4 regions of the Bacillus sp. J14TS2 genome follow, and region 1 is predicted to be linked to each of the others. Evidence: predicted binding sites of a transcription regulator. Region 1 holds the regulator's gene; each other region holds the start of a gene.
What was found. The regulator Rex, encoded in region 1, represses fermentation and respiration genes when NADH is low (regulators of the CRP and FNR family bind a similar motif). The targets are predictions, from matches to a motif close to TTGTGAAATATTTCACAA.

Region 1 (8,217 bases):
ATCTTTTCCATTCTTTCGACGGTAATTCTTCCAACCCACAAAAGTCATTTAAATTGAATGGCTCAGTGTTTATTAGTAAAATATAAGTTACGTCTTTATAGGCCCGATCATCGCTTTCTCGCATAAGGGATGTCATTGGGGAGTAATGATAGTAAAAGGGGGTTAAAGAACCCACCTGTTTTTATTTGACTCATGATAAGAAGGGACTTTTTATATGAATAAAAAATATTTATATATCGTGATTGCTTTCTTGGCAATGCACTTATCTGCCTTTATTGGCGTTCCTTTACTGTTCTTTTTAGGCGTCTTAGCCTTTGACGTTCCTCAAGATACAATGCTTATGTGGTCTACAAGCATTTGGACAGTTCTAAGTTTTATATTAGGATTAATCGTCATTTTACTTATTCTAAGAAAAACTGAGCCTTACACGAACATAGAGAAGGATACACCTCTTCCATTAAACCTTTCTATTCTTTGGGGAATCGCTGGAGTTTTTATTGCCTTAATTGCGCAAATTGCTGCAGCTGGACTTGAATATCTTATCGGAATTGATCCTGGTTCAGAGAATACAGAACAGATTATGGACATGATTGAGATGATGCCGATGGTGATTATCGCAAGTTCTCTAATTGGACCTATTCTGGAGGAAATTGTTTTTCGAAAAGTCATTTTTGGCGTGTTATATAATCGATTTCCTTTTTGGGCAGCAGCTCTTATCAGTTCACTCGCCTTTGCGATCGCCCATATGGAACCGACACATTTAATTTTATATGCAGCAATGGGCTTTACCTTTTCATTCTTATATGTCAAAACAAAAAGAATTGTTGTCCCGATTATCTCGCATATGCTGATGAATACACTGGTGACGATCAATGCGTTTTTTCTTAATCCGGAAGACCTAAGGCAGGTTCCCGAACAAGTGCAGGCGTGGATTGGAGGGATCTTTTTATGAGGTCACCGTTTTTCTCTGGTTTGATCTATATCGCATTAGGCATTACCTTTACGATTTTTGCCATCCAACAGGTGATCAGTAATGATTGGGGCTTTTTCGTTTATGTTCTTCTAATTTTCGCGACACTTGACTTTGGAGCCGGCTTCCGGTTAATCAAACTACATTTTCGTATTAAACATAATAGTAAAAAATGAAGAGGATCAAAGGCTTGACTATAAAGCCTTTGATCCTTATTCTTCTTGCTCTACTATTTGCTTGGCTTTTTGTGCTTTTCTATAACCGATTTTGGAAATCCAGACACTTATTTCATAAAGAATAAGTAAAGGTACGGTTACCATCATATGAGAGAGGAGATCTGGTGGTGTAATAAAAGCAGCAATTACCAACAAGACAAAATAGGCATATTTACGAATTTTAGATAAGTACTGAGGGGTGATAATCCCTAGTCTTGTTAAAAATAAAATCACCACTGGCAATTGAAAGAGTATGCCAAATGGGAGGGTAATTTGAAATAGGAATTGAAAGTATTCATTAATTCCAATCGTGGTTTCAATCCCCATATTTCCAGAAAGTTTGAACATAAACTGAATGACAAACGGAAATAAGACAAAATAAGAAAAGGAAATCCCTGCTAAAAATAATAGAACAGATGCCGGAATATAGCTTAATGTGACCCTTCTTTCTTTCATTAATAGTCCAGGACTAATAAATGCCCATAGCTGATATAAAATGACAGGCGAAGTAAGAAGGATCCCAATCAAAAAGGTCATTTGCATATACACCTTAAAAGGATCTGTTGGTTTAAAGGCATTCATCACTAATTCTTGCACAGCACTTGCATCCTGCAGGAAACGGATGAGCGGCTGTGAAAGAAAGAAACCAATGAGTGAAGCCAATACGAAGAAAACGACGATAATCATCAGCCGTTTTCTTAATTCCTCTATATGCTCGAGAATGCTCATGTTATCATTCTGATTCATCACAATTTTTCATCCCATCAACGGTCGGCGTCTTTCTTGTCCTTGTCGTCATCTTCTGCGAGTCCCTTTGTTGCATTTTTAAATTCACGCAACGTACTACCTGCTGCCTTTCCAAGCTCTGGTAATTTTTTCGGGCCAAATATTAAGACTGCAACAAATGCGATGATGAGTATACTTCCCCATCCCACCATAATTGCGCCCACCTCCTTTTATATTACTCATTTTAGCTGATTTGACGAGAATTATCTATCCTCTGACTCTATTTCTTGTGAATTTTCCGTGTCAGGGGTGGGATAATTTTTCAAAAAGTAAATAAGTGACTGCAATTCTACAGCAAGATCAATATGATGAACTCGGATAGATGGAGGAACTGTTAATCGAGCTGGAGTAAAATTCAAAATTCCCTTTACATTGGTTTTGATCAATCGATCTGTCACTTGCTGAGCTACTTGAGAAGGCAATGTTAAAATAATGGCACTTACCGCTTCTTTATTTAAGTGTTCTTCAAGCTCGGCTAAGTCATATATTGGTACATCACTAATGGTTGTACCAATTTTTTCAGGGTCGACCTCAAAGGCCATGGCGATTTTGGTATTATTATTTTTTAAAAAGTTATAATTCAAAAAGGCTGTACCAAGATTCCCTACACCGACTAAAGCTACTTTTGTTAGCTCGTCCTGATCTAGGGTTTTCGCAAAGAAATTTAATAAATAATTCACATTGTAACCATACCCCTTTTTTCCAAGGGCACCAAAATAGGAAAAGTCACGGCGAATGGTGGCGGAATCCACCTTCACAGCTTCACTTAATTGCGCAGAGGAAACCCGTTGCTTTCCTGACGCATGTAAATTTTTAATAAAACGATAATAAAGAGGCAAACGTTTTGCCGTTGCCTGGGGAATTTTCATTGATTCTACGTTCATCGTTCACCCTCCTTAATTTAAGCATTGTCAACCATTCAAAAGGATGTATCTAACCAAACTTTATCTTCTATATCGTGTGCTGAGTTTTCCTGTTTGTCTAAGCAAACCTCTATTCATAGCTTAATTCGTCGACGATATCGGACTGCAAGTTCGCTATGCGTGTATCTATTTCATCAACTTGTTCATTTTTTCACGCAGTAACCTCTCCTATTATCATACACTATTTTCTTCAAGCTGTCTTTTTCTAATTCTCCTGGCCTTCTGCTAGCATACTGAACGAGCAAAGATTGCTCCCGCCCTGTTCCTTATTGTAAACTGTTCATAGGAGTGAATAATGATGATGTTATTGCAATTACAACAAATTACAAAGCATTTCGGTGCGGAATGCATATTATCGGATATAAAGTTAGAAGTGAAATCACGCGATCGTGTTGCACTTGTAGGGCGTAATGGTGCAGGAAAGTCGACTCTTTTAAAAATTATTGCAGGTCAACTTTCTTATGATTCTGGACAAATTGTTCGTCCAAAAGGCGTTACAATCGGCTATTTAGCACAAAACACGGGACTAGAATCCAGTCAGGTCATTTGGGATGAAATGCTAACGGTGTTTGCTGAAGTTCGAAAAATGGAAAAGGAAATCCGCCAATTAGAATTAAAGATGGCAGACCCTGCCCATTACGAAAACCCCCAGCTCGCTGATTCGCTTTTCCAAGAATATGACCGTTTGCAGGAAAAATTTAAAACAGCTGGCGGCTATCAATATGAAGCAGATATTCGCTCTGTTTTACACGGCATGCGCTATTATGAAGCGGATTATCAAACAAAGATCTCTACATTAAGCGGTGGACAAAAGACAAGATTAGCTTTAGCAAAGCTTTTGCTAATGAAACCAGATATTTTAATTTTGGACGAGCCAACCAACCATTTGGATATCGAGACCTTATCTTGGCTCGAACAATATTTGCAAGGCTATGAAGGGGCAATATTAATTGTTTCCCATGACCGTTATTTTCTTGATAAAGTCGTTGACCAGGTGTATGAATTATCCAGACATGAAATGATCAAATACCATGGGAATTATAGTCAATATCTAACAAAGAAAGCAGAAATCTATGAACGTGATTTGAAACATTTTGAAAAACAACAAGACGAGATTGCTAAAATGCAGGATTTTATCCAACGAAATTTAGCAAGAGCCTCGACAACGAAAAGGGCGCAAAGCCGGCGTAAGCAATTAGAAAAAATGCAGGTCCTCGATCGTCCTAGTGGCGGGGAACAGTCCGCTACTTTCCATTTTGATATTGAGCGACCAAGCGGCAATGATGTGATAAAAATAAATGAAGCGACAATTGGCTATAATGAACAGCCTTTAGCGAAAAACATTCATTTTCATATGAATCGGCAAGATAGTATTGCGTTAGTTGGACCAAATGGCGTTGGCAAATCGACCTTGCTTAAAACACTTATTCGAAAACTGCCGCTTCTTTCAGGTCAAATTGATTATGGCACCAATGTGCTCATTGGTTATTATGATCAGGAACAAGCGGAATTATCGTCCAATAAGACAGTTTTGCAAGAATTATGGGATCATTATCCGTTAAAAGAGGAAAAAGAACTTCGCACAGTGCTCGGAAACTTCCTGTTCAGTGGGGATGATGTGCAAAAGATTGTTTCTAGTTTAAGTGGAGGAGAAAAAGCTCGCCTTGCCCTTGCCATTCTTATGTTAGAAAAGGCAAATGTGCTGATATTGGACGAGCCAACCAATCATTTGGATTTAGATAGCAAAGAAGTATTGGAAAATGCGCTTGTGGATTACCCAGGTACTTTGCTGTTTGTCTCCCATGACCGTTATTTTATCAACCGAATTGCAACAAAAGTGATTGAGTTATCCACAGAGGAGACAACCGAGTATTTAGGTGACTATGATTATTATGTGGATAAAAAACAAGAAATGAAAGAATTAGCGGAATTAGCAGAACAACAACAAGCCGAGCCAAAGGTTCAATCAAACAAACGCTCTTTTCAAGAAGAAAAGGAATTGAAAAAGCTTGAAAGACAGAGAAAACGCAGACTCGAGGAATTGGAACAGCAATTGCATGACAAAGAAGAAAAAGTGGCAGAGCTTGAAGAACAATTATGTCTGCCTGATGTATTCGAAGATCATGAGCAAGTCCTATCTATTAATACTGAAAGTGAAAAATTAAAACAAGAGATTGAACAACTATTAGAAGAGTGGACAGAACTTGCGGAACAATTGGAATAGAGGCTGTCCAATAAGTATTCAGCAACGAAAAAGGAAGCGAGAAATTAAATATCCCTCCTTCTTTTTTAACCGCTAAGAAAATCTCCAAAAACGGCGACACGCCTGCGGGAATAGCATCAGCTTCAGCCCCCACGAAGCGAGGAGGCTGAAGCTACCCCTGAGGCAAGGGAGCCTTTTTGGAGATTTTCGATTTTGGGGACAGCCTCTTTGTTGTTGCTGATTTAACACTATAATAATTATCCACAACTTTATTCACATTATCAACAAGAGTATAAAAGGCTTCATTAAACTTTTGCACATTATCCACAGATATCGTTATAGTTATCCACAAAACTAATATATTCCTAGTTTTACAAGCTTTTATTTAAAGGGAAGTTTAGTTATCCACATTTTTCATCCACAATCCTTCGTAAATTATCGCAATAGTTACTCACAGATATCCACTTACAATAGGTGGGCCAATTTTCCATTTCTTTATTTTATTACTCGGAATCGCAATTGGGTCATGATCAAGCTTCAATCTTTGTAATACTTTTTTATCGATCGGCAAGAGAACGCATTCGCTCATTAACCAATACTGAGTGTAATTTTTATATACTTTGTTTTCCAATAATGGCTCTGAAAAATGACTATCCACATTAGGACCGATTGGGACTTCTCTTAACCTCTCTCCTTCTATTTGAATAATTTCTTGACGATTAAAACGATTTTTCATTAAAAGCAGTGGATTGGTAATTCTTCTCCTTTGCTTCTGTTCCAAATAAAAAACGTCTCCATCTTTATCTTGAAAGAGGCGATATGGAGGAAGTGAAGAGGCCTTATCAAACGGTATTCCTTCTTCATATCGATAAAGCAATGGATCAGGAATATTGACAATCTTATTCGGATCATATTTATAGAAGGAAAACATCGCTGGGTTAATTAACCTTCTTTGTCCATTATTTAGTAAATAGACTTTCTCGCTCGTCCCCTTCACTAAAATCCCGTTAGGAAGTGCAGCCGGAAGATGCCGAAATAAGGATTGGACTGATTGGGATGTTTTATAGGTAATATCTAATACTTTAGAGAGAGGATGAAACGATTGGAAGGTGTTCAATCGTTTCCAGAATACCGCATCTCCCCTGCACCAATGTTGGGGATCATCATCCCAATAGCTGCCAAATTGCTCCCAAACTTGCTGAAGAATTTCCCGCCTGTGCATGACGGAGCAATGATCAACTTTATCAGCCGCCTGAACAAGGATCACATTGGCTTCCCTTGTATATTCCTTCAGACAAACCATCTGTTCATTCACGACTTTTACTTGTTGAGCTGAATATACAATATCAATGCCAGCATTTTTTTCTAAATAGGCGACCATTTCTTCAAGACGATCTGGTGCGTAAACCGTATCATCTGTTAGGTATGTGAGATACCTTCCTTTTGAAAGGGGAATCGCCTTGTTAATCATCGTCGCATACCTTGTCGACTGATGCCGCTCCTTATCCTCAATCTCACTATTTCGATATTGGATCCGCGGATCTTCTAGATGGCGCTCGATCGTTTGAACCGTTTCAGCATTCGAATGATCGTCCATAATCCATAATTCCCAATCTGGCATGGTTTGCTTTAGCACACTCTCAATCGCCTTTTCAAGCAATTTTGGCTTATTATAGCTTGTTAAAATGACCGATACCTTCGTTTCTATAAAAGACACCCCCTTACAGCAGAAAAGTTTGGCTTAACGATTTTCAGTTTCCCACTGAAAACCAATCTCAGGATCATCCCAGGAAATTCTTTTTTCATCTGGGTTGTGGCGATTATAGGATTCAGTTGTAAAATAAATGATGGTCGCAGGTTTTTGCCCAAGAACTCGATATCCATGTGCAACGCCCTTCGGAATAAGAAGCAGAATCGGATTATCCTCCCCCATGTAAAATACATTGGTTTTCCCCATTGTACTTGAATCTTTACGCAAATCATAAAGTACGACTTGTGCATGACCGGCTGGGAAAAACCAAAGATCATCTTGCTTTTCATGGTAATGAAAGGCCTTAATAACGCCTGGATAGCTCATCGACCAAGACGCTTGACCAAACCGTTCTAAAATATGCTCATCATCGCGCACCAATTCAGCAAAAAAGCCACGATCATCATGATGCTTCACAATCCTTTTTATAATCACGTCATCAATCATATTTTCCATCCTTCCTTTCCAGAAATTCTTCAAGTGCGACTTGCCAATGTCTTATGGTGATCCCTTCATTTTCAATTGATTCCTTGCTTAAAACAGAAAATGCGGGTCTTTGCGCGATTGTGCCATATTCTTCAGTCGAGATTGGTTTTACAAACTCTTCCTGATAACCCGCTAGTTTTAATATCGCTTGAGCAAATTCAAACCAGCTACAGACCCCCTGATTCGAGATATGATAGATGCCATAGGGCTTGCCGATCAATTGTTGAATGGCAGTGGCCAAATCCTTCGTATAGGTAGGAGACCCTATTTGGTCCTCAACTACGTAAAATGTCTGTTCATTTTCCGCTAAACGAAGCATTGTTTTGACGAAGTTTTTTCCGTTTTCTCCATATACCCATGAGGTGCGGACAATATAAAATTCCTTTACAAGCTGTTGTACAAAACGTTCTCCAAGTAATTTACTCGCCCCGTAGATCGATAAAGGATCTGGTGCATCAGCGCTGGTATAGGGTTGCCGCTTCTCCCCACTAAAAATAAAGTCTGTGCTAATATACATCATCGCAGCGCCCACATTCTTTGCTGCTTTAGCCATGTAATACGTTCCAAAGCTGTTGACGTTAAAAGCTGTTTTCCAATTCGTTTCACACTCATCTACTGCTGTATATGCGGCTGTATGGATGATTAAATCAGGCTCTATTCCCTTTATCACTTCATTGACTTTTGCTTCATCCGTGATATCTAGCTCCGCTTTACTATATGGAAATAGTTCAACATATGGATCGTCAGAAAATATCTCAACGAGATCTGTCCCCAATTGTCCTTTCGCTCCTGTGATTAATATTTTCATTGAGTATCACGCTTGTTTTTCTGGAGCCTTTCCACATACCATTGGACAGTACGTTTTAATCCCTCTGTAAAATCCA
Region 2 (8,217 bases), on a different contig from region 1:
GAAAAAAGAACTACAAGCAACACGAGAAGAACAGCAAGTAATGCGAGAAGAACTGCAAGCAACACGAGAAGAACAGCAAGTAATGCGAGAAGAACTGCAAGCAACACGAGAAGAACAGCAAGCAATGCGAGAAGAACAGCAAGCAATGCGACAAGGACAGCAAGCAATGCGAGAAGGTCAACGAACTATGCAGGAAGAATTAGAAGGCCATAAGAGCTTTCAGGAGGAAATGAGAGAATTTCGCCAAGAAACAAAAGAACGATTTACAAATCTTGAAAAACTGGTTATCCAAAATGGTGAAAAATTAGATAATAATCGGCAACATGTTAGTAAAAAGATACACTATTTTGAGCATAAGAACGTTGAACTAGAGCAGAGAATTTTTGAACTTGAAACCCGTTACGGGCGCTGACGGGTATTCCCTTTTTGATATTCAAGTTTCCTCCCAGTAAAAACTCCGATCGAACTTTCAAACATCAAAGACGTGTCCTTGTTCATGACTTGGAACATGCCCCCTTATCCAATATCTCATCCTTAGCAGTAAAAATAAAACTCATATAGAAGATGTTTAAAAAGTCTAACAAAAAAAAGACACAGCGGATTTCTGTGTTACCTTGCTTTTCGCCCCTTGGTTCTTGAGTAATAGAAATTCGCTAGTATGTATATCCTCACCACATCATATTCCTATTTGAGGACAGAGGGCAAGAAAAAGAAGTAGGGCGGTCCTAATGAAATCCGCATGGGGCGATCCCACTTCAATAATCTGCCAAAGAGTTCTACCTATTTTTTTAGTATAATAGAAGAATAGAGTGACTGATTTTACTTGAAAGGGAAAATGGCCATGATACGAAAGTATTGGAAAAAAATTATTACAATTTTTATTGGTGTCCTATTAATTGGAGACATTGCAGCGAGTTTCTTTTTTTATAACTTGGCGATTAAGCGGGGACCAAAGGAGTTCCTTGAGGAAAATGCTGATCTGGAAGTGGCAGCAGAATCATTGGACGAAATGTTAGATGGGGAATGGCGAGAATGGGTAGCTACTCAGGATTTCGAGGAAATCGAAATGAAATCTCGTGATGGTTTAAAATTAATAGGCTATTACTTGCCAGCCAAGGAACCGACCGATAAGTTGGTTGTTTTCACTCATGGCTATCTAGGGAATGCGAAGCAAATGGGCCTATTTGGTCAATTTTATTATGAGGAATTAGGTTACAATATTTTCATGGCAGATGCGCGTGGGCACGGAGATAGTGAAGGTGATTATTATGGGTTTGGTTGGCCTGATCGTCTCGATCTGATTGATTGGACGAATCTTTTAGTCAATAAATTAGGAAATGATACGCAGGTTGTCTACCATGGTTTGTCCATGGGCGCTGCAACAGTGCTAATGGCAAGTGGAGAAAAAGAGCTGCCTGATCAAGTGAAAGCCATCGTGGCAGATAGTGCGTATACATCTGTTTATGACTTGTTTGCCTACCAGATGAAGCGTATGTTTAAGCTACCTGCATTCCCGATTTTGGACAGTACAAGTCTTGTTACTAAGATAAAGGCTGGTTATTGGCTAAGGGAGGCGGATGCGCGAAAAGAAGTAGAGGTGACAGATATCCCAATTCTTTATATACATGGGAAGGGTGATACCTTTGTTCCTACGAAACTAGCACAAGAACTTTATGAATCTACGAATAGTGAGGCGGAGCTTATGCTTGTGGATGGGGCCAATCATGGTGAATCATTTGTATTAGAAAAAGCGGTTTATAAAGAGCGGTTAAGCGACTTTTTATTCAATTATATCGAATAAATGCAAAGGAGAGCTACATTCCTTTGCATTTTTTGTAGTTGAGACGACTGCTTATCTAGTTTGTTGTTTCGGTTTGATGAAGTTGTGCTGGGATTTTCAAAGAAATAATGGCACAGATAAAGGCAATGATTACTACCCCTGAACCAACGGCAGCAGTCCGGGTAACGGATTCCGTATGCTCCATGACTAAGCCGCCAATACCCGATCCTAAGGCAATACCGATTTGCAATGCAGAGTTATTAAAGCTTTGATGAATATCAGATGTGTGTGGATCTGTGCGAATAATATAATCCTGTTGTGGTGGAGCAAGACTCCAACTTAATGCTCCCCAGATCATCATGGTCACCAAGAATACAGGGAAGGAAAAAGTGGAATAGGGAAGAACAAATAGGACTAAAGCAAAAGCACCAAGGATCATTAAGATGCTTTTCTGTGAGCCGATTCGGTCAGCAAGTCCACCTCCAAATGCCCCGCCACCTACAGCAGAAATTCCAAAAAGAAAATAACAAATGCTTACCCAGTTTTGATTTAAATGTAAAGTGGTTTCTAAAAAAGGCGTAAAGTACGCATATATCGTGTAATGTCCAGCTAACATAAACATGGTAGCCAAATGGGCGCCTGCAATTTTTTTGTTGGCTAGTGCTTTCATTTGTATCGATAAAGGCTGGATATTCTCGGGAGGGATTTTCTCCAAAAACATATAAATAAGAATAAACGAGCCAATTGTAAGAATGGCGATTCCGAGAAAAACGGTTCTCCATCCCAGAGCATTTGTGATGACAATGCCGATTGGTACACCAAGTACTAAGGAAGAACTGATTCCCATATAAATGACTCCTAATGCCTTTGCCCTATGTCTGGGTTCCACAATCTTTGAGGTAATCGTTAAAGATAAAACGATCACTAAAGACGCACTCATCGCTGTAAGTACTCTGGCGATCATAATGAATGTAAAATTGGGGCTGAAATAGGTGATGATATTTCCTATGAAAAAGATAAATAAGGTGATCAAATATAATTTTTTGCGTTCCATTTTTGCTGTTAAAGATAGAAGAACTGGGCCAGCAATGGCATATACAAGTGCATAAATAGTAATTAGTTGCCCTGCGGTTCCAATCGTGACATGCAAATCATCAGCCATAATGGGTAAGATTCCACCTACAATTAATTCCACCAATCCAACAATAATCGTCGATATGGCAAGGATAAATACTTTAAAATTCATATTCATACCTCCAAGGTCCCTTATGTATATCTGCGAGACTCCCTTTCGTTTAAACAGCTATAAATATAGAAAAAATCCCGACTACAAAAGAATAAATTTGTAGTCAGGATTTAATTGGTTCCTGGTAGAGACCCTCAAACCATATTATTGAGGTTATACATTTATCCGAATTAACTGGCAGTAAGACCCCCACTTCAAGAATTCGGGGTGAAAACGAGAATTGTAAGTGGGGGACAACTGCCAGTAAATCCCCGATTGGTTCAGACCAACAGGATGTTGGTCACAAAGGCGTAGCGACGTATAGGATGTACTAGTGCAGACGAAGCGACAGGATGGCGCGATTTTAGCCTTTGATCCTCTGAAATCAGTGGGGAATGAATCCCACTGAATGAAGTTTCACTTTATTTTTATTCGAAATTCCAAATAGCAATATAACATGTTCTCGAGAAATTCGCAAGTTTAATAGAAAAGTGTCAATGTTGTGTCTGTTATGAAATCCCCTTGCGTAATTGGCGAAAACGTAGTATATTAAGAGTGTAGAAAGTTAGTGAAAGTATTCACAAACAAAAATAAAAATAGTAACCCTTCAATACAGTGCACTTATATTTTTTACACTTTTATGTGAATGATTTCACAAACGATAAAATAAACAGGAGTGATTATGATGAATAAATGGTATGAAAATCGTTGGGTAGCAATTGTATGGGCCGCATTAAGAATTTGGTTAGGTGTTCAATGGTTAGAAGCAGGTTGGCATAAATTAGGCGCATTTGATGCAGGCGGATTTATACAAGGAGCAGTTGCAAAGGCGGGAGGAGAAGCCCCAGTTGTCCAAGGATGGTATGCCGCTTTCCTTGAACATGTTGCCCTTCCAAATGTGAAGATTATCAACATCTTGATCCCAGCAGGGGAAATACTCGTTGGTCTTGGATTAATTGTCGGCGCATTGACAATCCCAGCTCTGATTGCAGGAGCATTCATGAACTTGAACTTCCTACTTGCAGGAACGATTAGCACAAATCCAATCTTACTTGCCGTAGCTATCATTCTCTTATTTGTCATCAATGGAACAGTATATTACGGAGTTGACCGCTTCTTAGTTCCAGCTACGATCAGAAACTTGAAAGACAAAAATATCTTTAAAAAGTTCCGAAGGGTTGCTACACAATAATCTAAAAAGGGAAAGCTGATAAAAGCTTACCCTTTTATCCCAGGATAGGAAAATATAAATTTTGGTTAGTGCTTGATCCAGCTCCAGGCACCATCGTCTCGAGGCTCGCAGGAGCGAGTCCATCGGCGTTGCGCCAGGACGGCGCGAACTTAGCCGATGTTCTGCATAATAACCTGAGCCAATGAAAGGCAAAGAACGCCTTTCTTTGTCTCAGAACATTTGCTTGTCGACGATAGGCGGGCGCCTTGCGCTTTTCTTGTTGTTAAGGAAACTATAAAATTCTTGGCTTGTGGATAAGTTGTAATTTTGAGTTTTGTCATCTAGCTCCAGCGCCCAGCAACTAGCAAACTTTCAGCTTCTTCCTACGATAAGTCAACATCGGCTCATGCTTCGCCGTGTATCCTTTATCTCGTCAGAAGCTTAAAAAGTTTGTACGTCGCTAAACGGGCGCTTGCGCTTTTGTTCTCCATCCAGTTCCTTATTGCATTTCTTTTGTTGGTCCCATTATACCTGGGACCGTTAATCCGGCCTGGCGAAGCAATACGGTCATTTGACCACGATGATGGGTTTGATGATCAATAAGAGCGCGTAATAATTTGCCGCGCGGTACAGGACCACCAAAGCCAGTTACTTCCTCTAATAAGGACTCATCTGTTAATTTCGGTCCCTCATTTTTATACGATTGCATCACTTTTTCATAAGCTTCCACTATTTCAGCAACATCTTTGGGTGTTGGTTGATCAGATGATGGAGCTTCAATTTGAAGGCCAGCAAAATGGCCGAACGCCCCTGCTGCACCAACTAGGTGCCAAGCTAGCCATCCAAGAGAATTATGACCTTCTACAATCGCTTGGTCTAGCTTATCGTTCGTCATGGCCTTCATTACTGCTAATGTGCCTTCCGCTGAAGCGGACCAGTCTTCGATAAAATCTTCCACTTTTCGATACAATTTGAACACACCCTTCATTTACTATAATCATCTTTAATTATAACGAATGAGAGAGACTGTATTCAAATAAGAGAACCTCCAAAGTCAACTCTTATCTCCTGTACTCCTTGCCATTTAATAAAATAACAATGACATCATTCATTCGATCTTGCATCATGGCAGCAGAAATCTTCGAAATGCGCGTATAGTACAGATATACGCCGACAAAGTAGACAGTTCCAACAACCAGCATGGTCAAACGATATTGTAAAAGCAGCAGGGCCGTGGTGAAATCGCCGAAAATAATTGACAGAAGGAATAGACTAATGATGACAACAATCCCCAACAAATATAATTTTATTTCCTTAAAAGACATTTCAGCATGTTGTAGATTCATGGTGTCACTCCTTATGATAAAAGGATGCATTAATAAGAAATATGTGGTAACGATGAAAAAAAGAACAGTGACGAATTGTCCTTTTTTCTTTACAAAAGAGTCAAGATTGGTCGTCTTTTGAACAGGAGAATGGAAAAGGAAAAAACAGCTCGTTTTTCTGGGGAGCAATTTGTAAGGAAAAAAGACATCGTGATTTCTCACATTATCCAATGTAATCCATTATTAGTTTGAAACTTTTCTTCGACATGGTCCGTAATTAAACGTATACTTAGAGTATTATTTTCGCATGAGGAAGTGAGGATTTGACAAAGAAGCTATGGTTTCAAGTAGGGGTCGGTATATTATTAGCGATTCTAATCATTAAATATTTCATGGAAATCAGCTTTATCTTTTCACCTGTCGTGATTATTGTTAAAGCGATTATCCTGCCCCTATTACTGGGCGGCGTATTGTATTACATGACAGAACCTGTTCAACGATTTTTGGAAAAGCGGAAAGTTCCACGTTGGGGTAGTATCATCATTATTTTGGTTGGTCTTGTTTTACTTATTTGGCTTTTCGTGGCAATCATTGGTCCGCCGATCACAAAGCAAGTCAATGCTTTAGTTGACAATGCTCCTATAATTACAAAAGAACTAGATGACATAAAAGACAAGCTTTTACAGGAAAAGGATAATTTGCCTGAAAACTTGCAGGAATCGATCAATAGTGCAGCAAATTCCCTTCAATCTGTTGCAATGAAATTTGGAATATGGATTGTCCAATTTTTACAATCGTTCTTCCAGGCGATGTTCTTGCTGATATTAGTTCCATTTTTCTATATCTTTATGTTAAAAGATCATGAGAAATTCGCGCCGATTATTTATAATTTCTTTTCCGGGGAAAGGCGAGTATGGATTAAAAAAACGATAGGTGATATTGATAAGGTGTTGCGTTCGTATATACAAGGGCAACTTTTGATCAGTACAATTTTAGCCGCCTTAATCTGGATCGGTTACATGATTTTAGGCGTGCCATATGCCTTGCTGCTTGCCATTTTCGCCTTGTTCATGAATCTGATCCCTTTCGTTGGGCCATGGATCGCTGTAACACCAGCTCTGATCATCGCATATTTGCAGGATCCAAAGTTAGTGATCGGCGTCGCGATTGTTACCTTAGTGGCACAACAAACGGATAGTAACTTTATTACACCAAATGTGATGGGAAAAACGCTTGATATTCATCCATTAACCGTAATTACGATTATTTTGGCAGCAGGAAATATTGCCGGTTTTCTTGGGATCATCGTTGCCATCCCGGTCTATGCTGTTGCTAAAGTAGTGATTTACAATGTTTACGAACAGCGTATTAAAATAAAGAGTGCAGCCACGAAAGATGTATAGAATTTAAGGAAATAGGAGGTTTGAAAAAGTCCAATTGGGATATGAAAAACTTAAGGAGGAATTCATATGCCGTGGACAAAAAGTGATTATCCAGCAGCTTTTAAAAATGAAACTGCCAAGGTACGTAATAAAGCGATTGAAATTGGCAATGCTCTTTTGCGAGAAAATTATGAAGAAGGACGAGCGATTTCAATTGGCTTGACACAAGCACGTGAATATTATGAAGATGATGCCAAAAATCGGGTTCATTATAAGGTAAAAAATGAGGGCGATTCATGGAAACTGCTACAGGCAGGGAAGAAACAAGCCATTTTTAAAGAAGATAATAAGGAAGATTTGCTTGATAAAGCGAAACCTTATGTTACGGACCATGATGGCATTCTTTTTATTTACCGTGCAGATGGTTCATTAGAAGATACTTTGTATAAGTGATCCATTCAGCTTTAAGAAGCCCCTCTACCAAATAAATTGTAGAGGGGCTTCATTAATAATGGAAGAATGTTAGAAATAGAAGACTACAAATGAATGATGGATCAATAAAATGAGGATGTGGAACTAGATGGAGGAGGAAGAAAAAAAGGTTGACGGTCCGGATCGCCATTTAATAGAAGACATTGATGAAGAGGAAATGGCTGAACTGATCCGCGAGGCCCAGCGCGAGGTTCTTTTAGAAGAAGAGCAAGAAAACAAACATCCCCCACCTACTCGGCGTATACATAAATGGGTATTGACACTTATTGTCGTTGTTTTTCTATTAAGTACATTTTCGTTTGTCTTTCAAACATATTCCATCCCAGCTTTAGAATTTTTGCGCGTATCAGCAAGATTATCACAGGATGAACAGATTCAGATGTATAAAAAATCAGTTGTCACTGTTACAACGGAAGAAAGCAAAGGAACAGGATTTTCCATCTCAAGTGATGGGGAGATTTTGACCAATTATCATGTAATTGAAGGAAACGAGGAAGTGACAGTTGCTTTTCCAGAAAATGGTATATTCCAAGCGAAGGTCACAGACATTCACCCAGAAATTGATCTTGCTTTATTAAAGGTGGAGGGCACATCATTGCCATATTTAAAAGTAGCTGAACAAGCAAGATGGTATCAAGAGGAGCCAGTTACGTTCATTGGGAACCCACTTCGTTTCCATGGGATTGTCAATGAAGGAAAGATTATCGATTCGACCAAATTACCAGATTGGGAAGAGGAAGTCGTGATGATCAAGGCTCCGGTTTATCGAGGAAACAGTGGGAGTCCAGTCCTGAATGAGAAGGGAGAAGTAATAGGGGTGATCTTTGCGACAATGGAGCCTT
Region 3 (8,217 bases), on a different contig from region 1:
TGGTATAAACTTATATTGCAATAAAAGAAACAATACAGCCGCTCCGATAAAAAATAAGGCCACTTTTAGACTTTTTCTCATCCCCAAAACTCCTTCATACTTTCTCCTAATGTAAGTTCAAAAAGGATGATAAAAAGGACCAAGTCGGCTAAAGGCGCTGACGTGCTGACTTCTACGTTGCCCACAGGGCGTGGGCGGATTTAGTAGAAGATCCTTATCCTGATACATGAGCACGAGGAAAGCTACCCTGAACCTGCATCGCACGAAGAAAGCAGCGGAGAAACAAGCCAATGAACTTGCGCGCGTGTGGTGGCTTCGACGTTCGACACAGGCGTTTCGGTGCTTAGTCGAAGATCCTTTATCTCGAAGTGTCATTTTTACCGGACTTTTTGAACATCCTCTTTTTTTAATTTATGGGACAAGAATCTCTTTTAGAACTTTAATGTAGGCGAAGTTTGTAACGCTGCTCCCCTTGCTGAAAGCCTCTCCTCCACCACTCATTAATAAACTGTTCACAAGCAGCATAGGTAGACTTTTCTTCGATAAGCTTTTGCCCATAATCCCAATAAAGCCAAAAATTGTATAAGGTGTTCATAAAATGTACCCGATCTTCTCCACATCGATTGCTAATCATCTCCAATGTTTCCCCATAGAGAACAAAACGACTGTATTCGCCTCCGTTTAAGTACGCTTCAATGGCAATATCAAAGCACGCCTCTTCTACCCCATCGTCACCAAACATTCCTACTCCAACAGTTTTTATATGCTGAAGAACACTTTTCTTTAATTCATCTATTGAAAGATTGCGTAATAACTTCCTTTCATAAGTTAACTGCTTTTCTCGCTTTTTCTCTGAAAAAGATGCGACATTATTCATGTTGTATTCAGCCTCCTATTTATAGTCTCAACGTTCAAATAAAAGTCATACATAACTGATCATAAAAAAAAAGTGCAGTTTTTTTCCATTTATCTGAAACATTTATTTAAAATAAACGTCTATATAATAGGAGGAGAATTGCCTATGAAGAAGAGATGGTTCATATTCACAATCCTCATCTTATTAGCGGGATGCTCTGAGACAAATATTGAGTGGACAGACTTTCTAGAATTTCAAGGTAATCAATACCTAGCAACTCAGTATGTTGAAATTTCAGATCCCAATTTTATTGGGGAGCCAATTGGGGAAATTAAGAAAAAGTTAAAAGACCATGTTAAAAACACAAAATACACTCCTAAAAATGGTGATGCAGCCTATTTAAAAGCAGGAACGAAATTATACTCCGTTATTAATCATTCTCACCTGATCGCGGTTAAAGATTCGAATAACATTAATGGATTTAAGATCTATGTGAAGGAAGGATACGTGCCAGATAAACGTATACTTGAACAAGGTGATCCGCCAGCGTTTAAAAAAATAGAGGTTTATGAAGAGGTTGATTACAATCAGTTTCTTTTTAAAAAGTTAATTGAACAAAGCGAGGAATTACAAACATTAATTGCTATCTTACAATCAAACCAAACAGATGACACCATTGTTTATCAGGAAGAAGATCCGCAATCAAAAGCGTTCACTTTTATCTTGTATTCGACTTCTCCCATTGCAGAGAAGCATGCAATTTATTTTAATGGCGAAAATTACTTTGATAAGAACCATCATGTTTTATCAAAAGAGATTGAAGAATTTCTTGTGGGGACAGAAGAGGTGGACGAAAGACACCTTGAATAAAATCGATTACATAAAGGTTTACTAGTATATGGACAGCATTATAAGAAAAGCGCAAGGCGCCCGCCTATCGGCGACAAGCAAATGTTCTGAGTCAAGAAAAGAAAGGCGTTCTTTGCCTTTCAGTGGCTCAGGTTATTATGCAGAACATCGGCTAAATTCGCTTCGTCTGCACTAGTACATCCTGTACGTCGCAACACCAATGGACTCGCTCCTGCGAGCCTCGAGCCGATGGCGCCTGCAGCTAGACAACAACTGCCTAGCCTTAGGGCAATCTTAAGGCTAGGCTTTCTTATCTTTTAAAAAAGAACCCTCATATCACTATGATACGAGAGCCCTTTTTTATTAGAGTTGTTTATAGCTCAGAGATACATTAAGATCTACAAACCCCTTGTTCGCTTCTCCATTTTAGCAACTATTCCTTTACCCCATCATAAATGGTATCAAAATTCCATTCCATCATTTTATAATAAGTGTCCCCATCTTCACCGGCTTCACCTAAAGAATCCGTAAACAGATTTCCTTTTATTTCTTTTCCTGTTTCATCCGCAAGAGCCTCCATGCTTCGAGGATCAACGCTAGTTTCTACAAATAAAGCAGGGATGTTTTGCTCTTTGACAATGTCAGTAATTCGTTTCATTTGGTCCGGCGTACCTTCATCCTCTGTATTGATTTCCCAAATGTATTCCCCATTGAGACCATATGCGTCAGCAAAATATTTGAAGGCTCCTTCACTTGTTACAAATGCTTTACGTTCATCAGGAAGGCCCTCAAAGCGTTCGATGGCTTCATCGTGTAATTTTCGCAATTCCTCAATATATTTATCCGCGTTTTCCGTATAATAGCTTTCACCTTCTGGATCTTCTTTTATCAACATGTCTCGGGCATTTTCTACATATTTAATTCCATTTTCAATATTTAGCCAAGCATGAGGATCCTGTTCATTTTCTTGTCCTTCAGTCGTTAAATATTTCGGTTCGACTCCTTCGCTGAGAACATAGACTGAGGAATCATCCCCATCCTTATCCGTTGTTTCAAGTAATCGGTCAAACCATCCATTCCCTTCCTCAAGGTTTAAACCGTTATAAAAAACCATATCCGCGTCTGCAGTCTGTTTAACATCTTCAGGTAGTGGATCATACTCATGTGGATCCTGCCCAATCGGAACAATAGAGTATACGTCAACACGATCGCCGCCTACTTCCTGTACCATATCGTAAAGGATTGAATAGGTGGTAACCACCTTTAATGAATCTGCAGTATCTCCAGTATCCGATCCATCGTTTGCACCAGTGTCGTTAGATGAACAACCCACTATCAACAATAGTGCCATTAACGCTGTAATCCCTAGTTTAAAAACATTCTTCATTGAATTATCTCCTCATTTCCCCTAATATTTCTTCTCCCTTTGAATGGGTAAAAGTCAGTTCATGTAGATCTTCCTCTTGCTTTCTAAAGTAACGAATGCTTAGGATGCCATGTTACCCATTATTCATTCGAACTTCATTTCTTTTTCTATTGCTTGCCAGCTTCTTAAATAGCACTCCATGTTTGGGTGATATGATAAAAACGATGACAAATAATGCTGCTGAAACTAGAACAATCGAACCACCTGAAGATAAATTGTGTATAAAGCTTAGGTATAAACCAACAATAGCTGCAATTACCCCAAAGCCCATTGCTAAAAAGATCATCGTCGACAGCCGGTTAGTTAAAAGATAGGCTGTTGAAGCAGGTGTAATTAACATGGCAACAACTAAAATAACTCCCACTGTTTGCAATGAAGCAACTGTCACTAAGGTTAACAAAGTCATTAAAAAATAATGGATAAATTGGTTTGGTAACCCATATGTTGCCGACATGGTTGGATCAAACGAACTTATTAAAAGTTCTTTATAAAATAGATACACGCAAGCTAGTATAATAATCCCAATGATTAATGTTAGCCACATATCAGAAGAACGGACGGCCAATACATTACCAAACAAAATATGATATAGATCTGTCGAACTTGTTAAGGAGGTTATTAGCACAATCCCCAGAGCAAAGAAGGCGGTAAAGACAATCCCAATCGATGAATCATTCTTTATATTGCTATTACTATTAACAAAACCGATCCCTAGAGCCGCGAGTATGCCTGTAATAACTGCTCCATAGAAAAAGTTAACACCTAACATATAGGAAATCGCTACACCTGGTAATACAGCATGTGAGATAGCATCTCCCATCAAGGCCATTCCTCTCAAAACAATAAAGCTTCCAATCACTCCACTTATAATCCCTACCATAATTGAAGTTAATAATGCCTTTTGCAAAAAACCATATTCAAACACGGCGTGTATAAATTCCATCAGACTGTCACCCCTTCCGCAGATAAGAAAGGCAGCTGTGATTGATATGCCTTCATCATTATTTCTGGACGTAACACTTCTTCTACAGGCCCATCTTTAATCAATTCCTTGTTTAATAAGATGACATCATCGAAATAAGTGGAAGCTTTATTTAAATCATGATGGACGACAAGCACGGTTTTCCCCTCATTCTTTAAATCCTTTAATATATTCACGATTGTTTCTTCGCTTGTTGCATCAATTCCAACAAATGGCTCATCTAAACAAAACAAGTCGGCTTTCTGAGCAAGTGCTCTTGCCATGAAAACACGTTGCTGCTGTCCCCCCGAAAGTTCTCCAATTTGGCGGTTACTGTATTTTTCCATTCCCACTTTTTCAAGACATTCATACGCCCAATCTTTGTGTTTTCTCCTCGGACGACGAATAACTCCTAGTTCTGGATAAGTGCCGAGAAGGACCGTATCAATCACATTAATAGGAAATGTCCAATCAATATCTGAGCGTTGCGGAACATACGTTATTCTTTTCCGAACGGCTTTTATCGGTTGGCCAAATACTTCGACCTCTCCATAATCTTTAGAAATTAATTCAAGCATAGATTTAAGGAGCGTTGATTTCCCTGCTCCATTAGGCCCGATAATTCCAACTAATTTTCCCTTCTCAACAGTGAAGCTGATATCATGTAAAGCTTCCGTCCCGTGATAAGAAACGAATAACTTTTTTACTTTTAAGGCAGACGTCATGTCTATGCACTCCCTCTATAAGTTAGCCTATCTTCATACTTCTGTTTTCGTATGATTCATCTAACATTTTTCTGAAATGATTTTAAAATGTATTTATATATGATTGTCACTCAGCTTTAACCCAAGTTGTTATTCATCTATATGGATTTCCTTACTGCTGTTTCCATCACGCTCACCTCTTGATCATTCCTATATATATTTTATTGGGTGAATCCTCATTTGTTAGTTATATGACAATAAGTTTCCCTAGTCCAAATTTTAATTATACTATACGCTCTCTCCCCTTATTTGTAAACCCCATTTCATAATTTTTTATTAAATCATTTAAAATTAAATGCTTTTAAGACTACGGTATGCACCAAAAAGTTCTTAGACATCAAAAAAAAATTTCATAAGGAATGTAATAAATGCTCCCCCTTTTTTCGTCAAGATATGGTATACTATAAATGAATCAATTGTTCAATGTTTCACAAACATTTCTTCCCTTTTTTGCTCACTATTTCACAAATTGAGGAGGTTTCATAATGGAACAATGGGAAAATTTTATAGAAGGATCTTGGCAATCAGAAGTAGATGTTCGAAATTTTATCATGCTTAATTATAATTTATATGAGGGCAATGGCGATTTTCTAGAGGGGCCGACAATGGAAACTGAAACTCTATGGGATCAGGTTATGGACCTAACCAAACAAGAAAGAGACAATGGCGGCGTTCTAGATATGGATACCCAGATTGTCTCAACTATCACCTCTCATGGAGCTGGTTATTTAAACAAAGACTTAGAAAAAGTAGTAGGCGTTCAAACGGATCAGCCTTTTAAACGTTCTCTCCAGCCTTATGGCGGTATTCGTATGGCGGAAGCGGCTGCTGAAGCATATGGCTACAAGGTGGCGGACGAAGTCCATGATACTTTTACAACGTATAGAAAGACTCATAATCAAGGTGTCTTTGACGTTTATACTCCTGAAATGAGAATGGCTAGAAAAGCGGGCATTATCACAGGGCTTCCAGATGCATATGGACGTGGGAGAATTATAGGTGATTATCGCCGGGTTGCCCTTTACGGTGTCGATTTCCTCATCCAGGAGAAACAAAAGGATTTAATGCTTAATGATGGCACAATGACAGAAGAAATCATTCGAGAGCGGGAGGAAACGGCCGAACAAATTAGGGCTTTGCAAGAATTAAAAGAGCTTGCTCAAAGCTATGGTTTTGATATTTCCAAACCAGCTCAGGATGCACGTGAGGCTTTCCAATGGTTATATTTCGCCTATTTAGCTGCGATTAAGGAACAAAATGGTGCTGCCATGAGTTTAGGGCGTGTCTCTACGTTTCTTGATATTTATCTTGAAAGAGATTTGCAGAACGGAACGTTGAATGAAAGAGAAGCTCAGGAACTTGTTGATCATTTTGTAATGAAACTACGACTTGTAAAATTTGCAAGAACTCCTGATTATAATGAGTTATTTAGTGGGGATCCAACATGGGTAACAGAATCAATTGGCGGAATCAACCTTGATGGCGTACCACTAGTCACGAAAAATTCATTTCGCTTCTTGCATACTTTAGAGAATCTTGGCCCAGCTCCTGAACCTAATTTAACGGTTTTATGGTCACCAAAACTTCCGGAGGCATTTAAAGATTACTGTGCCCAAATGTCCATTCAAACAAGTTCAATTCAATATGAAAACGACGATATAATGAGGGAACATTACGGGGACGATTACGGGATTGCTTGTTGTGTCTCAGCGATGCGAATTGGAAAACAAATGCAATTCTTCGGGGCACGTGCAAACTTGGCTAAAGCATTGCTCTACGCTATCAACGGCGGAAGGGATGAATTGAAAAATCTTCAGGTTGGCCCTGAATTCGCTCCGATTACAACAGAATACCTAGAATTTGACGAAGTCATGGAGAAGTTTGATCAAATGATGGATTGGCTCGCAAAGCTGTATATGAATGCATTGAATGTGATTCATTACATGCATGATAAATACAGCTATGAACGGATTGAAATGGCCTTGCATGATCGACATATCATAAGAACAATGGCCGGAGGGATTGCTGGATTATCGGTTGTAGCTGACTCTTTAAGTGCCATCAAATTTGCCAAGGTAAAAACGATTCGTGACGAAAATGGTCTTGTCGTTGATTTTGATATTGAAGGTGACTTCCCTAAATATGGAAATAATGATGATCGTGTCGACGAAATCGCCGTTGAAGTTGTTAAAACATTTATGAACAAATTCCAGAAGCACCAAGCTTACCGGGGGGCGACTCCAACTTTATCTGTACTAACGATTACATCTAATGTTGTATACGGCAAGAAAACTGGAAATACGCCAGATGGCAGACGTAAAGGAGAGCCATTTGCACCAGGTGCAAATCCGTTACATGGAAGAGACCAGAAAGGTGCTCTAGCTTCTCTTAGCTCTGTTGCTAAAATACCTTATGATTATGCCCTTGACGGTATTTCCAATACTTTCTCCATCGTGCCAAAAGCTCTGGGAAAAGAAGAAAAAATAAGAAATACAAACCTTGCTGCTATTCTGGATGGGTACATGGTGAAGAAAGGTCATCACTTAAATATTAATGTCTTCAACAGAGATACATTACTAGACGCAATGGAGCATCCTGAAGAATATCCGCAATTAACGATTCGGGTATCTGGATATGCGGTGAACTTCATAAAATTAACACGGGAACAACAAATCGACGTCATTAACCGCACCTTCCATGAAACGATGTAAGAACAAAAGCGCATGCGCCCGTTTAGCGACGTACAAACTTTCATAGTAAGGATGAACAGCTAAAAACGCGCCGTCCTGGCGCAACGCTGTTCTGACATACATCCTGTATGCCTGAGATAAAGGATACACGGCGAAACATGAGCCGATGTTGACTTATCGTAGGAAGAAGCTGAAAGTTTGCTAGTCGCTGGGCGCTGGAGCTGGATGACAAAACTCAAGATTACAACTTATCCACAAGCCAAGAATTTTAAAGTTCCCAAAGCAGAACAAAAGTGGGGGGCATTAGATTAGGAAGACAATGTCTATCACGCCTATGCATCCAAGACGTGTCAGATCTATTTTCGATTTTACTGAAGAGGGGGTTAGAAGGATGAAAGTGCAAACAAGGATTCACTCTGTAGAGTCTTGCGGGACAGTCGATGGCCCTGGTTTACGATATGTCATTTTTACACAAGGCTGTTTATTACGATGCTTATACTGTCATAACCCAGACACTTGGGCTTTTGGCAGAGGAGAAGGGAAAGAAATCTCCATAGACGAGTTAATGAAGGACATACGTAGCTATCTTCCCTTTCTACAAGCATCAAATGGAGGGGTGACAGTAAGTGGGGGTGAGCCGCTGTTGCACACAGAGTTCATCACAGAGTTAT
Region 4 (8,217 bases), on a different contig from region 1:
GGTAGATGGCTCCCATGCGACAGATTTAGGCTTTATAAGCATGGCAGAAAAACTGACACCCGTTTTCCAGGAAATCTTGAGCGAATAGCTTAGCTGATGAGAGGGCGCTCTTTCTGTTTAGGCAAAAGTAAAGCAGGATCTCTTCACTGAGATCCTGCTCAACTCTGTTACGATTTTAATCCTTTTGGTGTTACCTTGTCTTCCAGCTTTTTCAATAGGAAATCAAAGACAATCGCTAGAATGGCTGCTGGGATGGCTCCGGATAAAATTAGGTTTTTATCCATTACATTCAATCCGCGGATGATTAAATCACCTAGACCACCTGCACCGATGAAGGTCGCTAAGGCAGCCACACCAATGGTTAATACTGTCGCTGTCCGAATCCCTGCCATTAAAATGGGCAAGGTCAAAGGCAGCTCTACCATAAATAAAATCTGTCTGGAGGTCATTCCCATTCCCTTTCCGGCATCAACCAGGGACTTATCAACACCGATAATCCCAGTATAGGTGTTTCTGAGGATTGGTAGAAGGGCATATAACGTTAGGGCAATAATAGCAGGGACTTTTCCGATCCCTAATAATGGGAGCATAAAGCCTAGCAACGCTAAGCTGGGAACGGTTTGAATAACGGCCGCTATCCCAATCACAAACTCAGCCACCTTTTTATTTCTCGTCAAAACAATGCCGAGTGGCACGGCGATGGCGATGGCAATAATCATCGCAACCCCAGCCAAAAATAGATGTTCTTGAAAGGCGACCCAGATGGCATCTTTCCTTTTAATAAATGTTTCGATTAGTTCCATCAGTCATTCCCTCCATTTCCGTTCATATCAGCTAGACCACGAATCATACTTGATCTTGTGACAAGTCCAACCAACTTCCCATCATCTACTACCGGAATAGCACTCGAATGACTCTCGGTAAATATTTCTGCTACGTCTGTTAGAATCGCATCAGGCGTTAATGTTCTGACATTTGGCTTCATAATATCGGAGACAATTAAATCTTCATTTTGATAATTCTCTTTTAAGGATTCAAGAGTCGCAACCCCGTAAAATTGTTTCGCTTTATCTGTTATAAATAAATTATCTACACGTTTTTCTCTCATTATATGAAGAGCGGAAGCAAGGCCTCGGTTTGGTGAAGCTGTTACGACTTCTGTATACATCATATCGCTTGCTGTCGGCAACGTGATTCCTTGGTTTAGGCGTTCTTCTCCAATAAATCCTTTGACAAAGTCATTGGCTGGACGTCTCAGTATTCTCTCCGGAGTATCTACTTGAACAACTTCTCCATCTTTCATAATGACAATTCGATTGGCAATTTTAATTGCTTCATCCATATCATGTGTTACGAAGACAATCGTCTTCTTAATTTCTTCTTGAAGATTGATAATATCATCTTGAAGCTGCTCACGACTAATCGGATCCAATGCACTAAATGGCTCATCCATCAAGATGATATCGGGTTCCGCTGCTAAAGCCCGAATAACACCAATTCTCTGCTGCTGTCCACCACTTAATTCGGATGGATAGCGCTTTTTAAAGGTAGAGGGGTCTAAGCCAACAAGATCTAATAATTCATCGACTCGTTTCTTTGTTTTTTCCACATCTGCCTTTTTCAACTTCGGCACAAGGGAGATATTTTGCTCAATTGTCATATGTGGAAACAAGCCAATCTGCTGAATCACGTAGCCAATATTTCTGCGTAATTCAACTGGATCTGCTTTCGCTGTATCTTCTCCATTAATTAATATTCTACCTGCAGAAGGCTCCGTTAACCGATTGATCATTCTCATTGTAGTCGTTTTTCCACAACCACTCGGTCCAATTAATGTAACTAGTTCTCCCTTTTCAACCTCTAAATTAATATTTTTTATTGCAACAAAGCCATCTTTATATTGCTTTTTTACATTTTCAAATTTTATCATAGGAGTCCTCCTCTTCTGTTCTACCGATTTTCACTATTCCATATGGTATTTAACTCGAACTATTTAATTAATCGATCAAGCCTTCCTCTTCTAAAAATTCAAGAGCTACATCTTCTGGCTCTTTATTCTCGATATTAACTTGAACATTTAATTCCTGCATCCGCTCATCATCTAAAACATCACTCAATTCGTTTAATGTATCTTCTAATCCTGGATTGGCATCCAGAACCGCTTGGCGAATAACAGGAGCCGCATAATAAGGCGGGAAAAAGTTTTTATCATCTTCTAGGATTATTAAATCATATTGCTTATTCCTTGGATCTGTAGAAGTGCCGGCAATTACATCAATTTCGCCATCCCTAGCTGGCTCATACATTAAATCGGCATCAATATTTACTTGTTTCGCGAAATCAGTACCGTACTCCTCCACGAACGCGTCATAGCCATCATCTCTTTCAAAGAATTCTGGATCCGCCCCAAAAGATAGTCCAGAGGCGTGTTCCGCTAGATCAGAAAACGTCTTGATCCCTAATTCTTCTGCCAATTCCTCTCGTACGGCTAATGCATACGTATTATTAAAACCAAGTGAATCTAACCAAGTAATATTAAATTCGTCCTCATAACCCTTTTTCGTTTCATCATAGATTTGATCCGGACTCATACCTGGCTCATATTCTTCATTCAAGACATTCAAATAACCAGTTCCTGTATATTCCACATATAGGTCCACTTCACCCTTTTTCATCGCTTCATGGATGACAAAGACCCCTCCCAGAGCGTCCTTTACTTCTACATCTAGGTCTGTATTGGCCTTAAGATATTCTGCCATTACATGGGTCATAATAAGCTGTTCAGTAAATTCTTTCCCAGTAACAACAATCTTTCCAGATTTAGCCTGATCGCCCCCATTATTACCACAAGCGGTCAAAATAAATAATAAAATACTGATCAGCGCAATCGCTGCAAACTTTTTCATATCATAAAATCCTCCAACTTTCTCCATTTTGAAAAGAGGTTGGGACATAACTAAAAACGAATAATATATTAACTAAAGCAAAGTACATTTTTGAAGCACAGATACGCACCAAGTAGTTCGTTTTTTCTTTAGTAAAAACACTGTTGTCCCAACCTCCACACTATTTAATTAATCGATCAGTCCTTCTTCTTTTAAAAACTCAACAGCTACATCCTCTGGTTCTTTATTCTCTAGATTAACTTGACCATTTAGTTCCTGCATACGCTCATCATCCAAGGTATCCGCTAATTTATTTAATGTCTCTTCTAGATCAGGATTAGCATCCAACACTGCTTGGCGAATAACCGGCGCAGCATAATAAGGCGGGAAGAAACTCTTATCGTCCTCTAAAATCACTAAATTATATTGAGTAATTCTCGCATCTGTTGAAAAGGCTGTAATGACATCAATCTCGGCGTCTTTCGCTGCCACATACATTAAATCGGGATCAATATTAACTTGCTTCGCAAATTCTAAATCATACTCTTCCACCAGTGCATCATAGCCATCTCCTCTTTCAAAAAACTCTGGATCTGAACCAAAAGTTAATTCAGAGGCGTGTTCCTGTAAATCAGAGTAGGTTTCAAGTCCCAACTCTTCAGCTAACTCCGCTCTTACAGCCAAGGCGTATGTGTTATTAAACCCAAGTGGTTCTAACCAGGTTGCATTAAATTCTTCTTCATACCCTTTTTTCGTTTCATCATACACTTCATCTGGACTCATGCCTGCCTTATACTCCTCATCCAAAACATTTAAATAACCAGTCCCAGTATATTCAACGTATAGATCAAGATCGCCTTTTTTCATTGCTTCTTGAATGACAAAGACTCCTCCAAGGGCATCTTTTATTTCAACATCTAAATCAGTATTTGCTTTAAGGAATTCAGCATACATATGAGTCATAATGATTTGCTCCGTATATTCCTTCCCAGATACAACAATCTTCCCTGCTTCCGCTTTGTCACCACCACCATTGCCACAAGCAGCCAAAACAAGTAACAAAATGCTGAACATAGAAATTGATACTAACCTTTTCATACCATAAAACCTCCATAATATTTTTTATCTCTTAAAAAACTGCATTAATCATCTTTTTGTGATATTATCTCATTTTTCAGTATTTTTCTACGATGGTTATATTGCATCCCTGCTTAGAGGCGAAATATCGGTTTTCTGCAAGCAAACAATCTATTGTGAAATAAATCACAAGCATTATTAAGCCATTCTTTCTTTGATTTTTTACTACTGTTTAAGGAATTCAACAGAATTTCAGCCCATTATCCCGAGCGTTGGATGGCTTGAAGGATTTTCATTAATAGAAGTGGACGAACGGAGTATAGCGTTCTAAAAATCCTAAACGTTTACATAATCTTGCTTCCCTCACATATTAAAGATATTTATTTTAGCTCAAGTTATCCTCATATCTTTAGCAGGCGCAAATAAAGATACATCTAATGGAAGTACCGTCTTTTATTATATAGTTTTACGAAATGATCTACAATTCCCTTAATACGGCTTATCGCTCTATTATACTCCAATACTTGGATTGAGCCGATATCATTAGTTAGGTTCCTCATAAGTTCGACCATATCCTTCATAATACGAACAAATACTTGAACGCTATTTTTTATAATACCCGATATTTAAAAACATAAACATTGACCGCTTGCATCCTAATCGGTATTGTATGATTATGGAAAAGGGGAAACTTCAATCAGTGGGGATATTACTACCCGTTAAAGCGGGAAAAAGTAGAGGAGGAGAAGGAATTGAAATACTTTCCAATAAAAAGCACAAGTCTAAACGTTTCCAATATTGTGATGGGAAATATGCGTATCAACCAACGAACAAAAGCTGAGATTGAACATTTGATTCGCACAGCTATGGAGGAAGGTATTAATTTCTTTGACCACGCGGATATTTATGGTGGAGGGGAATGTGAGACTTTATTTGCTGATGCCATCCAAATGAATTCAAGTATAAGAGAAAAGATGATTTTGCAAAGCAAGTGTGGAATTAATAGTAAGGATAATTATTTTGACTTTTCCAAAGAACATATTCTCGAATCCGTCAATGGCATTTTAAAAAGACTAAAAACCGATTATTTAGATCTTTTACTCTTACATCGCCCTGATCCCTTAATGGAACCCGAGGAAGTAGCAGACGCCTTTGACCAATTGCATAATAGTGGTAAAGTACGCTATTTTGGAGTGTCGAACCACAATCCTGCGCAAATTGAGTTACTTCAAAATTATGTATCCCATAAATTAGTGGTAAACCAATTGCAGCTTAGTGTTGCTCAGTCTGCATTAATTGATTCTGGCATTGCTTTAAACATGCCTGTAGATCAATCGATCAATCGTGATAGCAGTACATTAGAGTATTGTCGTTTAAAAGATATCACAATCCAAGCATGGTCTCCATACCAAAGTGGATTCTTTGCAGGGCCATTTCTAGGTGATTTAGAAAAGTTTCCGAAATTAAATCAGGTAATCGATGAATTAGCTGAAAAATATAGTGTTACCAATACCGCCATTGCAGCTGCTTGGATTACACGCCATCCAGCTAATATTCAAGTTGTACTCGGAACAACTACACCTCAACGGATAAAAGATGCCTGCGCTGGTTCAGAAATCGATTTAACAAGAAAAGAATGGTATGACCTTTATAAAGCAGCTGGCCATATCGTTCCTTAAGTGCTGTTCACACTCTCTTCCTTGTTTTTGCAGGGAGAGAGTTTTTTGTGTACAATCCCCCACTTCTAGCAGGAGAAACTCCCAAACCCATTGACCGTTACTCATAAGTTTCAACCATTTAGTCAAGAATTTCGACCAATTTATATCTCTTTAGATCATGCAGCTAATTGTGACCTTCTCCATTCCTACTTTCGAAAACTCCTATAAAATCGCTTATCCTAGGTGTATAATTAAGAAAGGATGACTCGCTTCGAATATTCAAAGGTGGTGTTCACCATGTTAAGTTCAGTACAACTTTGCTCTCCGTCATTACTTCATATGCTTCAGTCTGTCGCCCTCCAAGAAAAGAAATTGATGAAGGGAGAATATGCTTTTCAAGAAGGTGATCAAGCTGACTTTCTTTTTATGATCCAATCAGGCAAAGTTCAGATCGGCAAAATTACTCCAGATGGACGTGAAATTACCTTTCGAATTTGTAAACCTGAAGATTTCATTTGTGAGCTCCCTCTCTTCAGTGATCCTGCTCCCTTTACGGTCTATGCAAAGATGCTGGAAACTGGGACCATCCAAATAATTTCTAAAAAAGATTTGGAAGAACAACTGATTCTTCAGCCTCATTTAAGTATTGAAATGCTTAAATTAATGAATATACAAAACCAGCAAAATCAATCTAAATTTCGCGACTTGGTTTTACATGGAAAAAAAGGGGCACTATATTCTACGCTTATTCGCTTAACAAATAGCTATGGAATTGAACAAAAAGATGGAATTATGATTGACCTCTCCCTGACAAATCAAGAACTTGCTAACTTTTGCGGTATGACGCGTGAAGTTGTCAATCGGCTGTTAAACGAGTTAAAAAAGGAGAAAAAGTTGGCAATCGTTGATGGGCATATTGTGATTTATGATCTTTCATTTTTAAAACAGGAAATTCATTGTGAAAACTGCCCTATTGAGATTTGTAATATTTTTTAATTAAGATACTGTTCATCATTATTGGCCATTGGTGCCTTATGTTCTAGTCCGACAATCAGCAAATCCTGATTGTCGGCTTTTTTGTCTATTTCATGAAATCTCTCTTCTCGGCAGGAAGTTGTGACTTTTATCACAGACTGGATATAGCGATTACAACTACATTTAGACTAAACGATCATGGATGGAGGTATTGAAATGGACAAAAAAAAGAGTCATTCGGGACCTAATTTAAAAGGAACACTTATAAGTGTATTTGTTGTCGGCATTATTATTTGTGTGATGTGGATCGCTGTTTATGGGTTATATGTTTCCAGGTAAGCCAAAATCTAGCCTCCAGACATAAGCTTGTTGAAAATGAACGTCTTAAAAATATTAAGAAAGTAGGTGGGATCATGCATTTGCATAAATATGAGAAAATATGGCTTGTTTTTGGGATTGTATCACTTATTGTTTTTTTAAGCATTGTCGGTGTCACTGCTTTTGCACACGGACATACGCCTGCGGGTGGAATGGACATTATTGATCCTGAAAAAGTCGATGAAACAGCTCCATTTGATGAACCAGGTGTGAAGCAGATTGATAAGGATACGTATGAAGTCGCGATTGTCGCTCAAGCTTTTAGCTATAGCCCCGCGAAGATACGTGTTCCTGTAAACAAAGAAATTATTTTTACATCCACAAGTAAGGATGTCGTTCATAGTTTTACGATTGAAGAAACAAAGGTCAATATGATGGTGGTGCCTGGACGCATTACACATAAAAGTTATACTTTTGACGAACCTGGAAACTATTTAGTGATCTGTAACGAATATTGCGGCACGGGTCACCATTTTATGCAGACAGAGATTGAGGTGTATGAACCATGATAGGAATTCAAGATCGAAGACTGGCCATTTCTAATATTATTGTTGCTTATATCGCTTTTATTATTGGAACATTTTGCGGTCTTTTACAAGTTTTTGTTCGTAATGATGCATTGGACTTACCATCTTGGCTCGATTATTATCAAATCCTCACAGCGCACGGTGTATTATTAGCACTTATCTATACAACCTTTTTTATTTTCGCTTTTCTTATTTCTGGTATGAGCAAGTCATTGGGGAACTTCGGGCCAAAGGTTTGTCGCACTTTATGGATAGGATTTATTGTCACCACGATTGGCACAATCCTTGCGACCCTATTGATTATTTCTGGCAAAGCCTCTGTGCTCTATACATTCTATGCACCTTTAAAAGCAAGTGGTTGGTTTTATATTGGGCTTGCGCTTTGGGTCATTGGAACTTGGATTAGTTGTTTTGCATTGGTTGGCCACTACATTGCCTGGAAAAAAAGCCACAAGGGTGAAGTAAGTCCACTTTTTGCTTTTATGACAATTACAACGATTATTCTTTGGATTATTGCTTGTCTAGGTGTTGTAGCAACTGTTGTGTTCCAATACATCCCATGGGCTTTTGGTTGGGTCGATACGATCAATGTCGAATTAAGTCGCTCACTGTTTTGGTATTTTGGACATCCGCTTGTTTACTTTTGGCTTTTGCCTGCTTATATGGCTTGGTATGTTGTGATACCAAAATTAGTAGGAACGAAAGTATTTAGTGATT

Region 2: the regulator Rex is predicted to act here: its motif matches at 3,646-3,663, upstream of KI375_RS11385 (DoxX family membrane protein).
Region 3: the regulator Rex is predicted to act here: its motif matches at 5,273-5,290, upstream of pflB (formate C-acetyltransferase).
Region 4: the regulator Rex is predicted to act here: its motif matches at 6,735-6,752, upstream of KI375_RS02250 (cytochrome C oxidase subunit II).

The regions. Positions count from the first base shown of each region.
Region 1 covers NZ_BORE01000029.1:5,914-14,130, forward strand. The annotation lists gene KI375_RS25885 (CPBP family intramembrane glutamic endopeptidase) at 215-952, shown strand; gene KI375_RS25890 (YdiK family protein) at 949-1,146, shown strand; gene tatC (twin-arginine translocase subunit TatC) at 1,183-1,932, opposite strand; gene KI375_RS25900 (twin-arginine translocase TatA/TatE family subunit) at 1,950-2,123, opposite strand; gene KI375_RS25905 (redox-sensing transcriptional repressor Rex) at 2,175-2,855, opposite strand; gene KI375_RS25910 (ABC-F family ATP-binding cassette domain-containing protein) at 3,193-5,118, shown strand; gene KI375_RS25915 (glycosyltransferase family A protein) at 5,549-6,814, opposite strand; gene KI375_RS25920 (dTDP-4-dehydrorhamnose 3,5-epimerase family protein) at 6,839-7,294, opposite strand; gene rfbD (dTDP-4-dehydrorhamnose reductase) at 7,287-8,141, opposite strand; gene rfbB (dTDP-glucose 4,6-dehydratase) at 8,138-8,217, opposite strand, start outside.
Region 2 covers NZ_BORE01000006.1:258,803-267,019, reverse strand. The annotation lists gene KI375_RS11400 (hypothetical protein) at 1-412, shown strand, start outside; gene KI375_RS11395 (alpha/beta hydrolase) at 842-1,801, shown strand; gene KI375_RS11390 (MFS transporter) at 1,857-3,026, opposite strand; purine riboswitch at 3,107-3,207, opposite strand; gene KI375_RS11385 (DoxX family membrane protein) at 3,688-4,197, shown strand; gene KI375_RS11380 (DinB family protein) at 4,676-5,146, opposite strand; gene KI375_RS11375 (hypothetical protein) at 5,238-5,522, opposite strand; gene KI375_RS11370 (AI-2E family transporter) at 5,825-6,904, shown strand; gene KI375_RS11365 (DUF2188 domain-containing protein) at 6,971-7,336, shown strand; gene KI375_RS11360 (S1C family serine protease) at 7,464-8,217, shown strand, end outside.
Region 3 covers NZ_BORE01000007.1:209,006-217,222, forward strand. The annotation lists gene cwlD (N-acetylmuramoyl-L-alanine amidase CwlD) at 1-81, opposite strand, end outside; gene KI375_RS12735 (DUF2521 family protein) at 440-877, opposite strand; gene KI375_RS12740 (hypothetical protein) at 1,022-1,726, shown strand; gene KI375_RS12745 (metal ABC transporter substrate-binding protein) at 2,139-3,092, opposite strand; gene KI375_RS12750 (metal ABC transporter permease) at 3,205-4,074, opposite strand; gene KI375_RS12755 (metal ABC transporter ATP-binding protein) at 4,074-4,817, opposite strand; gene pflB (formate C-acetyltransferase) at 5,342-7,567, shown strand; gene pflA (pyruvate formate-lyase-activating protein) at 7,938-8,217, shown strand, end outside.
Region 4 covers NZ_BORE01000001.1:537,464-545,680, forward strand. The annotation lists gene KI375_RS02215 (SGNH/GDSL hydrolase family protein) at 1-88, shown strand, start outside; gene KI375_RS02220 (ABC transporter permease) at 168-803, opposite strand; gene KI375_RS02225 (ABC transporter ATP-binding protein) at 803-1,930, opposite strand; gene KI375_RS02230 (ABC transporter substrate-binding protein) at 1,998-2,906, opposite strand; gene KI375_RS02235 (glycine betaine ABC transporter substrate-binding protein) at 3,075-3,983, opposite strand; gene KI375_RS02240 (aldo/keto reductase) at 4,715-5,641, shown strand; gene KI375_RS02245 (Crp/Fnr family transcriptional regulator) at 5,918-6,616, shown strand; gene KI375_RS02250 (cytochrome C oxidase subunit II) at 6,812-6,934, shown strand; gene KI375_RS02255 (cytochrome c oxidase subunit II) at 7,009-7,482, shown strand; gene KI375_RS02260 (b(o/a)3-type cytochrome-c oxidase subunit 1) at 7,479-8,217, shown strand, end outside.